4 regions of the Photobacterium angustum genome follow, and region 1 is predicted to be linked to each of the others. Evidence: predicted binding sites of a transcription regulator. Region 1 holds the regulator's gene; each other region holds the start of a gene.
The links. Region 1 encodes PurR, which represses purine synthesis genes. Its sites were predicted from a motif close to TNANGNAAACGTTTNCNTNA; they were not measured.

Region 1 (3,218 bases):
TGCTTTTTTAAGCATTCTTTCATTTGATAATCGTAGATTAGGTAAATCTTTAATTCGGTCAGGTACGCAACTCTCCTTTTCTTGCTTGTCTTTTTCTGCTGCATCCAGTGAATACCTGCCTTGAGCTACAATCTTTGTGGGTTCATCCCACCATTGATCGGGTATAGCATAGTGCTTGGTTACAACAGGGAAGCCACGTTTTTTATAAACGTAAGGTTCCAAGCCAGCTTGTTTGAATTCCTTTTCAGTTTCAGCATTTGCACGTAAGTGAAGTTTATCGTTCACAACTAATGCAAACATTGTATCACCAGAAAAAATGCCAAAACCGCCAAACATCGACCGTGATTTTATTGAACCAAAATGGTCAAATAATTTTAATGAATCTTTTAATATTGGTTTATCCATGCTTCTACTCGGTGAAAAAATATGAGTGTCACCTAAACATTAAGAGCGAGGAAATAGATTAATTAATCTACACATTGATACTGTCAATATATTGTTAAGTTTGTGTCATAATATTGTCGGTTCAATAATAATCCTTCGGTAACCCCGCTACCTTGAATTATTAACATAATTTTTAGGCCGGTGGTTTTGCGTCTTAATCTTTCAATTAATTTGCCAGTTCGTGACTATATAAAGTTATATTAAATAATACTTTTAATATTAAATCTAAGCCCTCAAAAATGTGATATTGGTTCAGGTATTTGTTCTTAACTTATTTAAATAAGCTTAATAATTATAAATACTCATGATTGTTTTTTTATAAGTAAAAAAAAGCCAACAAGGTTAACTTATCGGCTTTTCCTTAACATAGAAAGATAAATTTTATTAGTTGAGATCTTTAACCGATTTTCTCTCAACAAGTTTAGGCGTCATCTCAAAGGTTTGACGCTCATGATTTTTGTCTTTTACACGCTCTAGCAAGATTTCGATGGCCTTTTTACCTAAACGACGTTTAGGTTGGTGGATAGTTGTTAGCGGTGGCGCAAAGTAGGGCGCAAGGTCAATGTTATCGTAACCAATGATTGAGATATCATCAGGAACACGCAGACCTGCCTGTTCAAAGGTACTGATCAGAGCCATAGCCATAATGTCGTTGAAGCAGAAGATAGCAGTAGGTCGATCTTCCATTGCGATAAACTTCTGAGCAGCTTCAACGGCTGACTCACACTCAAAGTCACCGTCAAGTAGCCAATCATCATTAACAGTGAGATCTGCTTCTGCCATCGCTTTACGGAAGCCCTTTAGGCGCTCTTGGCAAGTAGACTTGTCAACTTGTCCAGATAAACAGCCAATTTTCTTATGACCATTTTCAATAAAGTGCTTAGTTGCGATGTAACCGCCGTTTTCAGCGTTATCTAGAATATTATCTGTATGTGGGCTTTCTGGGCCCCAGTCCATGATAACCATAGGAAGATCATTTTTACGCTCAAGTAAATCGAGCAGCATTTGATCAAGATCGCTGCACATAACCAATAGGCCATCTACACGCTTTTCAGAAAGCATACGTAAGTAATCACGTTGTTTTTCTAAGTTACCTTCGGTGTTACATAGGATCAGTGTATAGCCTGCACCATAACAATATTCTTCAACACCATGCACAACTTCGGCAAAAAATGGGTTAGTCGATTTAGTGACTAACATGCCGATAGTACGTGTTGTATTACATTTTAAGCTTCGCGCTACTGCACTTGGGGCGTAGTTAAGTTCATCAACTGCAGCCAATACTTTTTGTTGCGTTGCTTCTGCAACAAAGCGTGTTTTATTAATCACGTGCGACACTGTAGTAGTTGATACACCTGCCATACGTGCAACGTCTTTAATGGTTGCCATATTTATTCTTCTTATCATGGTCAGATTAGGATCTGACAAAGGTTTTGATACCAAATTGATTAATTACGTAGTCTATGGCTTACGAGTTCACTCGCAGAGATGAAGATCCTTTAGTTATTAGCTACTTAATTATTCAATTTGATACCGAATTATAGGGTGTTGCAATTATCATGGATCATAAACAACTAAAGCCGCAGTAAAATGCGGCATTAGAAGATAGAAACTGTTCTTACACTAATTACACGTGTAATCGCTTGCGCTCACATTTTACTGTGTGTTTTGCGTTGTGCAATCTTTCTATTCAACTTGATTGAATTAATTGATCATTAACCGTAAAAACTCGATGTTTGTCATGCTAATAGGGTCAATTTATTGTGTATATCTAGTCATTAACAGATAACACATTAAAAAACAGAATGATTGGCTGATAAAAGGTAAGGAAAATCACCACTTGGATGCGTATGAACACTTACTGGCCAACCATATAAGGTGTCTATTACTTCAGGAGTAAGAACTTGTGTTGGCGTGCCGTCGGCTTTTATTTCTCCTTCGTTAAGGAAAATCATCCGATCAGTGTACTGGGCTGCAAGGTTTAAATCGTGCAATACTACAATTACAGCAGCGCCTTGCATGGCCATATTTTTGGCAATTTGTAAGGTGTGATGCTGGTGGGCGAGATCGAGTGCTGAAGTTGGTTCATCTAACATCAAGATACATTTATCACCGGCTTTACTGAGTTGTGTTAAAACTCGGGCAAGGTGTACACGCTGTTTTTCACCACCCGATAAGGTGGGGTATAGACGTTTAGCTAAGTTGTTAATGTCAACGTATTGCATGCTTGATGCTGTCGCATCTTTCAGCTCAAGCGACGTGAGTTGCAAAGGAATTGCGCCTAGCTCGACAACTTCTTTAGCGGTAAAGGCAAAAGATAATGCGCTATGTTGTGGAAGGACACCTAAGTGACATGCCAATTCTTCCCGAGCCCAATTATTAAGAGGTTGATCAAAGAAAGAAACCGTGCCTGATTTTGGCGTAATCTCACCACATAATACTTTTAACAGGGTACTTTTACCTGCACCATTTGGCCCAAGTAATGCGGTGACTTCTCCTGCGTGAATATCAATATCAAGATGATTTAGCAGGACTTTATCACCGAATTGTAATGATAAGTCGCGAGCCTGGATAACACAGACTTTGTCGCTACTTACTGTAAAATCGACCTTTTCTGAATGACTTAACATCATGACATCTGACTCTTTTGATTAACCAATAAATAGATAAAGAAAGGCGCACCTAACATGGCGGTGATGATCCCAACTGGCAGTTCTTGAGGCGAGAATGCGCTTCGAGCAATCATATCGGCAACCAAGAGGATTAAGCCGCCA
Region 2 (3,218 bases), 540 kb from region 1:
AACTCTTCAGTTAGTTCAGGAAGCTCTTGTGCTTCAACTTTATGAAGTTTGATAGCGAATGCTGCAGCTTTACCTTTTAGGTTTTCAGCGTGGTATTCTTCAGGGAAAGTTACTTCTACAGTAAATTCTTCACCCGCTTTTTTACCAACAACACCTTCTTCGAAACCAGGGATCATACGACCTTGGCCCATAGCAAGTGCGAAACCTTCAGCTTTACCGCCTTCAAACTCTTCACCGTCGATAGTACCAACGAAGTCGATAGTTACACGGCTGTTTGCATCAGCTGCTGCGTCTACTTCAGTCCACGTAGCTTGTTGCTTACGTAGAGTATCAAGCATTGTATCAACGTCAGCTTCAGTTACTTCAACAACTGGCTTCTCAACAACAACTTTATCTAGACCTTGAAGTGCGATCTCAGGGAATACTTCGAAAGTCGCTTTGAATACTAGGTCTTTACCTTCAGCAACTTCTACTGGAGTAAATGTTGGCGCGCCTGCTGGATTGATTTTCTCTTTAACGATAGCTTCGATAAAGTGACGGTGCATTACTTCACCAAGGATGTCTTGACGTACTGATGCGCCAAACATTTTAGCAACCATCTTAATTGGTGCTTTACCAGGGCGGAAACCGTCGAAACGACGAGTTTTAGCAATTTTCTTTAGTTCAGCTGTTACTGCATCTTCGATGTTTGCAGCAGGAACTGTGATTGTTAGTTGGCGTTCTAGGCCTTCAGTGGTTTCAACGGTAACTTGCATTATATTTAACCTCAAAACTTACTCAGCTTTCTGAGTGATGTTGCCGAACAGCCATTTACTGACGGTGGCATCCTTTTCGTGTTACGGCTCGAAAACCATAACGCCTCAATTCTTTTACTTTATTTCTAAACTGTCAGATCTGCTCATCCAACTTAGAAATTAAAGCGCGTTATTATAACGGCACACTTAGGTGACGTCGAGATGAGATAGACTAAACTGCTATCTAGCTCTACAACTGAAACACAAGATAGGGTCTATAACGAGCATTTCAAGGGGTAAGGAGAAAATAATCATAGATCTCTGCGTTTTTTGGGTTCAAATGTTGGAAAAACAGTCGAATTAACGCAAATAGGAAGTAAAGAGAAACCATTTTTTAGATATTCAAGACTAACAAATAGAATGATTTTTTGTATTTGAAGAAATTAGAAATGTATTAAATATTGGAGATTATAAATAAAGAAGAGAGAATGGCACGCCCTGCAGGATTCGAACCTGCGACCACATCCTTAGAAGGGACGTGCTCTATCCAGCTGAGCTAAGGGCGCATCATTGTGTAACATGAAGTTACGAGGCAGGATTATACGTTGCTAATCATTAAGGTCAATACGTTTACTTTAAATTTCATGATTTAAACTGCCAACCGATTAAAGTTAAACCAATCTGTTTTAATTTCACTTTTTCCATCGCAATTATATATACGTATTCCCTTCAACGATAAATACTTAAGATTGTTATGCCCACCATTGCTATTACTGAACAAACAAAAAGCAAACGTTTGCGCTGTGGCTAAAGTTATCATTTTCTGACACAATAATAGCGTCCACATGCTTAGCCTATATAAAAAGGATTACCATGACCGCCCAAATTATTGATGGGAAATTAATATCCCAAACAGTTCGACAGGAAGTTGCCGCTAGAGTGAAAGCTCGTAAAGATGCAGGTCTTCGTGCACCCGGCTTAGCTGTTGTGCTCGTAGGTCAAGATCCTGCTTCTCAAATTTATGTCGGTAGTAAGCGAAAAGCCTGTGAAGAAGTCGGCTTTGTCTCTAAATCATTTGATCTGCCACCAACAGCCTCAGAAGAAGAATTATTACTTCTTATTGATGAATTAAATCTCGATCCGACGATTGATGGTATTTTAGTCCAGCTACCATTACCTGCCGGTATGGATAGCACGAGAATTTTAGAGCGTATTGATCCTGAAAAGGATGTTGATGGTTTCCATCCATACAATGTTGGACGCTTAAGTCAACGTATACCAAAGCTGCGTTCTTGTACCCCTAAAGGTATAATAACCCTCTTAGATCGTTACAATATTCCAGTACGAGGGAAAGAAGCGATTATTGTTGGCGCTTCTAATATTGTAGGTCGCCCAATGACACTCGAGTTATTATTAGCTGGCGCAACAACAACAACTTGTCACCGTTTTACTCAAGATCTAGAGAGCCATGTTCGACGTGCCGATATTCTTGTAGTTGCAGTAGGTAAACCTAACTTTATTCCTGGCGCTTGGATTAAAGAAGGTGCAACAGTCATTGATGTGGGTATTAACCGCTTAGATAACGGTAAATTATGTGGTGATGTTGAATTTGATATTGCCAGCCAAAAAGCAAAACACATCACCCCAGTCCCAGGTGGTGTTGGCCCAATGACAGTCGCGACATTAATAGAAAATACGATGTTAGCTTGCGAACAGTTCCACGGCGAATAATTTTAATCAAAAAAAGCGATGGAATACCATCGCTTATTCTTTTGATAACACAATTTATGACGTCGGCTATAAGCTTTTAGCAAGTTGCTTTAAATACGCTGTAAATTCTTCACCAAATTGGTTATGACGCATACCATATTCAACAAACGCTTTCATGTAACCAATTTTACTACCGCAATCATGGCTTACACCTGACATATGAAATGCATTTACTTGTTGAGACTGCATTAGCATATCAATAGCGTCGGTTAATTGAATTTCATCACCCGCACCAACAGGAGTACGAGCTAATAATGCCCAAATTTCCGCAGGAAGAATGTAACGACCTACAATAGCTAAATTAGAAGGTGCATCTTCAACTGAAGGCTTTTCCACAACTTTCGTCATCGGTGCAGATTCACCTGCATGTAATTCCACACCATTAATATCCGCAACACCGTAGTTTGACACTTCAGACATTGGAACGGGTTCAACCATCACCTGACTAACTTTAGTCTCGTTGAACATTTCCACCATCGCTGCCATATTATCGCAACGTAAATCGCTCGCAACATCATCCAAAATCACGTCAGGTAAAACAACAGCAAAAGGCGCATCACCAACAAGAGGATGTGCACATAATACTGCATGACCCAAACCTTTAGCTTGACCTTGACGTACATGCATAATGGTGACATCTGGTGGACAAATCGCTTGTACTTCTTCAAGTAACTGACGTTTCACGCGCGATTCTAATGTCGCTTCTAATTCAAA
Region 3 (3,218 bases), 1.1 Mb from region 1:
AGCAGCAGTAACTGCACAGTTAGCAACAGGTACTTGCCATGGACCTACCATTTGATCGCGTGCAACCAAGCCGGTAACTGTGCGATCGCCAATTGTAATAAGGAAGGTTTTTTCAGCCACAGCTGGCAGACGAAGAATACGCTGCGTCGCTTCAACTAAGTCAATACCACTGCGGTCAATCGCTTGGCCTTCTACTTTTTGTGACTTCACATCACGGTGCATTTTCGGCGCTTTGCCCAATAGAATATCCATTGGCATATCAATTGGCGTATCGTCGAAATGGCTATCTTCTAAGGTTAAATGACGCTCTTCTGTCGCTTCACCCACAACGGCATACGGCGCACGTTCACGCTTACAAATCGTATCGAAAACCGCCATGTGTTCTGGTGCAACAGCCATAACATAACGCTCTTGAGATTCGTTACACCAAATCTCTAGCGGGCTCATACCTGGTTCATCGTTAGGAACATCACGAAGTTGGAATTTACCACCACGCTCGCCATCATCAACCAACTCAGGTAAAGCGTTTGAAATACCACCCGCGCCCACATCGTGAATAAAGGCAATTGGGTTAGCGTCACCCATCTGCCAACAACGATCAATCACTTCCTGACAGCGACGTTCCATTTCTGGGTTTTCACGTTGTACAGAAGCAAAATCCAGATCTTCTGCCGATTGACCGGATGCCATTGATGAAGCAGCACCACCGCCAAGACCGATATTCATTGCAGGGCCGCCAAGAACAATTAACTTCGCGCCAACTGGAATTTCTTTTTTCTGTACGTGATCAGCACGGATATTGCCCATACCACCCGCGATCATAATTGGCTTATGGTAACCACGTACTTCTTCACCGGCATGCGACGTCACTTTTTCTTCGTAAGTACGGAAGTAACCCAATAGGTTTGGACGTCCAAATTCATTATTAAATGCCGCGCCGCCAAGTGGGCCTTCAAGCATAATATCAAGCGCTGTAACAATGCGGTCTGGTTTACCAAAATCAGTTTCCCAAGGTTGTTCAAACCCCGGAACTTTAAGGTTAGATACAGTAAAGCCCACTAAACCTGCTTTAGGTTTACCGCCAATACCAGTTGCACCTTCATCACGAATTTCACCGCCCGAACCTGTTGATGCGCCCGGCCATGGGGAAATAGCGGTTGGGTGGTTATGCGTTTCTACCTTCATTAAGATATGAGTATCTTCATGGTGGTAGTTATATTGACGAGATTCTGGATCGGGGAAGAAACGCCCTACTTTTGAGCCTTCCATTACTGCAGCATTGTCTTTATATGCTGACAATACGTGCTCATGGTTTTGCTCATAGGTATTTTTGATCATCTTGAACAATGACTTGTCTTGATCAACACCATCAATAGTCCAATCTGCATTAAAGATTTTATGTCGACAGTGCTCTGAGTTCGCCTGAGCAAACATCATCAACTCAATGTCATTTGGATTTCGACCTAGTTTGGTGAAGTTCTCAACTAAGTAGTCAATTTCATCTTCAGCTAAGGCAAGTCCTAACGTAAGGTTGGCTTGCTCTAATGCCTGGCGACCACCAGCAAGGATATCAACGCTTTTCACCGGTGCTGGCTCTGCTTGTTTGAATAAAGCAGCCGCGGCTTCAAAATCGCCAACAATCACTTCCATCATGCGATCGTGGATTAACGCTTTGACTTGCGCTAATTGTGATGCTGATAGCTCGCTAGTTGATTCAATATAGTATGCAGTACCACGTTCAAGGCGTTTAATTGATTTTAAGCCACAATTACGGGCAATATCGGTCGATTTTGATGACCAAGGAGAAATTGTCCCCGGACGAGGGGTAACAAGTAGCAAGGTGCCACAAGGCTCGTGCTCTGCAATCGTTGGACCGTAAGTTAAAAGACTCGCTAGTTTGCTATGCTCATCAGCAGTAAGGGCAGCAGATACATCAGCAAAGTGCATAAACTCAGCATAAATACCTGACACAGGCAGATCGAATTCGCGGCAACGCTCAAGTAGCTTATTAACGCGAAACTCAGACAGTGCGGGTGAACCACGCAAAATTTCCATGTGCAAACGTCTCTCGATTAGCGGTTAAAGAAAAGTAATATTGGCCTAATTCCCAAAAAACTGGGGTAATTACGTCAATGTCACCTCTGATTTATCCCTGTTTATTAACTCAATAGATGAATAATCGATTTCGCACCAGCGCAGTATAAGCGATTTTTTTTTGTGACGTAACACTTGACGCAACCGTTTGCGTGTTTTTTTTTCAAACATCCTGAATTTATCAGTAATTTTGACATTAACCCGATTTTTTGAGCAAAAACTAACCGATAAAACAAAAGGAGACTATTTTTTTGTTTCAATCCGTGAATTAACACACCCAACGACAGGGTTCAGCTTTTCCACTACCGTTCACTTTGATATAAATGACTGCTCATTTTTAAGTTAGGTCAGCTTTGTTGATATATCTTCAATCTCTTACCAGCACATACCGTGTACTCATATCATTAATGCTTGCTTTATTATTAAGTGGTTGCCAATGGCAAGAAAAGCCACTTGATCCTTTAGAGCGCATTCGTGAAAGCGGTGTATTACGTGTAGGTACGTTAAATAATCAGCTGTCTTATTATATAGGGGCAGATGGGCCAACAGGGCTCGATTATGAATTAGCCCAACGCTTTGCTAAAGAGCTTGGCGTAAAACTGGAAATGCAAACCATATTTACCCTATCAGGCTTATTTCCAGCCTTAAAAAATGGTGATGTTGATATTGTCGCGGCAGGGTTAACCGTCACCCCCCAACGTCTACAAGGGTTTCACCCCGCTCCTGCATACTATTATGCAAGCCAAGTGGTTGTTTATAAAAAAGGTAAACGCCGCCCTCGCGATCTTGAAGAGTTAGCCAATACCGATCGTTCACTGGCTGTTGTGGCAAGCTCTAGCCATGAACGTCAATTAGAAGAGATCAAGAAAAAATATCCCAACCTAACATGGCAATCGATCAAAGAAACCGATATCGATGATCTATTGCGTAAAGTGGCTAATGGCGAATTAGATTATACCGTTGCTGACTCTGTTGATGTTGCGCTGCTACAACGTACACACCCTGAATTAGCAATCGCACTTGAACTTACTGAAGATCAACCAATTAGCTGGTTTGTAAAAGACAGTAACAATGACAGCTTATATGCCCTCTTAATTGAGTTTTTTGGTCACATAAAACAAAGC
Region 4 (3,218 bases), 1.1 Mb from region 1:
GTACTGTTTCTTCATTTTTTTGTGGAACCATGTCGATGTGCGCTTGAAGTACCACACCTTTACGGTTTTCCATGCCTGCTGTTGCTGGCTTTTTAATGATCACGTTACCGATTTCATCACGGCAAACGTCTAAGCCTTCTTTTTTTGCAAATTCAACAATGAATTGTGCTAATTGTTCTTCATATTTAGAAGGGTGAGGGATCGAACAAATTTGATCGAAAAATTGCCATACAGCTTTAGGAGATAGTTGACTGATTTCAGACACGGAAGCCTACCTTTATAGAATATTGGTCCAGTGGCACTTGTCAGGCTATTAGCCGCCAAATGACATATATAAGTAGCGATTTACTCTATCGCATTTTTTTTAGCATATCATTCAGACTACGGTGGAGGTAGAGAAAAAAGTAAAATCTTAAACCACGAATACGATAATGAATTAGTATTTAACGGTGCTTTACTTTTATATATTGAGTTTATTATTTCTTATATTTATTTTTTTGATCATAAATGCACATTTAACCGATCAAAATTGAAAATAAATTACGCGTAAAGTTGTTTAACAATGTTTTTTTGTGAAAAGTGTGACGAGCTTAAAAAAAATGCTTGAAAGTAAATTACGTAATGGTTATGATTTAGACAGTCTCATAAAGGTATGAGAAAACACTGTACACGTTCAGGATGAACCCGAGATATCGCCTCCATGGAACCGAGATAAGTGCGACCACGATGGTCTTTACCCTCCAAGGATTAAGCACATAGTTTTTATGTGGTTAATTTGGATTACTTATTTATAAGGTGATTTAAAATGAAAATTTTTGATTCAATTACACACTTTTGGAATAACCGCTCTGTATATACAGGTAACTTTACTTACCCTAACTACTTTGGTTACTAAGAATTTTGTTATCTAGTTGCTGACTAGTTAACTGAACAGCTTGTTCACCCCCTAACTTGAGAATACTAAATAATCGTGATCGATTATTTGCAACATTCGCCGCCGCTTCGTTTTGAAGCGGCGTTTTTTTTACCTTTAAATCGTCATAACGAGTTAGCACACATCGTGATGTGATCCTTAGAAACGTTTTATTGCTGTAGATCTCATAAATATAAAATAGATGAAATATATTAATTTGGCATATTTTTGCTAATGTATTGATTTTATATTGCTAATTATCTGTTCTTAAAAGTCAAAAAAACAAAATTAAATTTATTAGTCTTAGTTTTGTGCATTTACTCGATATTTTCTGGAAATTGATAGATCTGATGTTTATAATCGCGCTCGAATTGAAGACGCAAACGTTTTCTTTTGCTTAATACTAACGTGTCAATCTCCAAGGAACTGAGAAACATGCTTGAGAAGTTATTTAAACTAAAGGAACACGGCACGAATGTGCGAACGGAGTTGCTTGCTGGCTTAACGACATTCCTGACCATGGCTTACATCATTTTTGTAAACCCTACTATGCTAGCCAATACGGGAATGGATAAAGGTGCAGTATTTGTTGCGACCTGTTTAGCAGCAATGATCGGCTGTTTTGTGATGGGATTTTTTGCTAACTATCCTGTCGCACAAGCACCAGGCATGGGGTTGAATGCCTTCTTTACTTATACCGTTGTGCTAGGCATGGGGTATACATGGCAAGTCGCGTTAGCCGCTGTTTTCTTATCAGGCTTGTGCTTTATTGTATTAAGTTTATTAAAAGTACGGGAATGGATCATTAACTCCATACCGTTGGCGCTACGAACCGGGATTTCTGCAGGTATTGGTTTATTCCTTGCTTTCATTGCATTACAGAGCTCAGGCATTGTAGTGGATAATCCTGCGACGTTAGTACAAGTAGGCGATTTAACCAGTTTCCCTGTTGTAATGGCGGCACTCGGTTTCTTTCTAACAATAGCGCTTGTTCACCGTGGCTTTAAAGCCGCAGTATTAATTGCAATCTTAATTGTTACAGGGGTGAGTATTGCATTTGGTGAAGTGACTTATGGCGGCATTATGTCAATGCCACCAAGCATTGCACCAACTTTCATGCAATTAGATTTTTCGGGTGCAATGGAAGTTGGCCTGATTTCAATTGTGTTTGCTTTCTTATTTGTCGATTTATTTGATACCGCAGGTACGCTTGTCGGTGTTGCTACAAAAGCAAACTTAATCGGTGAGGATGGCAAGTTGCCACGCTTAAATCGCGCGTTACTTGCCGATAGTACAGCAACCTCTGTTGGTGCCTTATTGGGTACATCGAATACCACTTCTTTTGTCGAGAGTGTGTCCGGTGTCGCAGTCGGAGGTCGTACCGGTCTTACTGCGGTAACGGTTGGTGTATTATTCTTACTCGCTCTATTTTTTGCTCCATTAGCTGGCATGGTACCTGCCTACGCAACGGCAGGCGCATTATTCTACGTCGCGATTTTAATGATGTCGGGGTTGGTGGCAATTGACTGGCGCGATCTAACAGAAGCTGCACCTGTTGTTGTAGTTTGTTTGTTGATGCCTTTAACTTATTCTATCGCTGAAGGTATCGGCCTTGGTTTCATCACTTATGCTGCGGTTAAAGCTATGAGTGGTAAGGGACGTGATGTAAATATCAGTGTTTGGGTTATTTCAGCATTGTTCCTAGCAAAAATAATTTTCCTTTAAGTTTTAGATTTCATAAAGCTTTATCTATTTATGGCGATTTAACATCGTTGATCCAGAGGTTCTTTATCTATGAGTAATAAATTCATCATCACTTGGGATAACATGCAAACTTACACCCGTCAGCTAGCTGAAAAGTTGCTACCAGCTGAGCAGTGGACAGGTATTATTGCTGTTAGCCGTGGCGGTCTTGTTCCTGCTGCTATTTTGGCGCGTGAACTGGGTATTCGTCATGTAGATACCGTATGTATCTCAAGCTACGATCATGATCACCAGCGTGATATGCGTGTGATCAAGAAAGCAGAAGGTGATGGTGAAGGCTTTATTATTGTTGATGATTTAGTCGATACGGGCGGTACAGCTGAAAAAATTCGTGAACTGTACCCACGTGGTAAATTTGTAACAGTATGCGCAAAGCCTGCTGGTCAACATTTAGTTGATGATTATGTTGTTGATATTCCACAAGATACGTGGATTGAACAACCATGGGATATGGCGGTTACTTTTGTCGATCCAATCGCTAAAAAATAAGTAGCTTAATCTCTTACAGTCTAGAGTAGTGCTACTCGCTACTGTAAACTAA

Region 2: folD (bifunctional methylenetetrahydrofolate dehydrogenase/methenyltetrahydrofolate cyclohydrolase FolD) is a predicted target of PurR. The motif match lies at 1,519-1,538, and genes of this name have one in related genera.
Region 3: purL (phosphoribosylformylglycinamidine synthase) is a predicted target of PurR. The motif match lies at 2,231-2,250, and genes of this name have one in related genera.
Region 4: BTO08_RS09150 (NCS2 family permease) is a predicted target of PurR. The motif match lies at 1,289-1,308, and genes of this name have one in related genera.

The regions. Positions count from the first base shown of each region.
Region 1 is NZ_MSCJ01000001.1:1,031,738-1,034,955, forward strand. Features, by position in the region: gene BTO08_RS04420 (TfoX/Sxy family DNA transformation protein) at 1-405, opposite strand, end outside; cyclic di-GMP riboswitch class I at 540-630, opposite strand; gene purR (HTH-type transcriptional repressor PurR) at 829-1,833, opposite strand; gene BTO08_RS04430 (heme ABC transporter ATP-binding protein) at 2,238-3,077, opposite strand; gene BTO08_RS04435 (FecCD family ABC transporter permease) at 3,074-3,218, opposite strand, start outside.
Region 2 is NZ_MSCJ01000001.1:490,028-493,245, reverse strand. Features, by position in the region: gene tig (trigger factor) at 1-755, opposite strand, end outside; tRNA gene BTO08_RS02120 (tRNA-Arg) at 1,224-1,300, opposite strand; gene folD (bifunctional methylenetetrahydrofolate dehydrogenase/methenyltetrahydrofolate cyclohydrolase FolD) at 1,608-2,465, shown strand; gene galU (UTP--glucose-1-phosphate uridylyltransferase GalU) at 2,532-3,218, opposite strand, start outside.
Region 3 is NZ_MSCJ01000001.1:2,141,570-2,144,787, forward strand. Features, by position in the region: gene purL (phosphoribosylformylglycinamidine synthase) at 1-2,055, opposite strand, end outside; gene mltF (membrane-bound lytic murein transglycosylase MltF) at 2,502-3,218, shown strand, end outside.
Region 4 is NZ_MSCJ01000001.1:2,090,592-2,093,809, reverse strand. Features, by position in the region: gene BTO08_RS09160 (aminoacyl-histidine dipeptidase) at 1-265, opposite strand, end outside; gene BTO08_RS09150 (NCS2 family permease) at 1,349-2,638, shown strand; gene gpt (xanthine phosphoribosyltransferase) at 2,708-3,166, shown strand.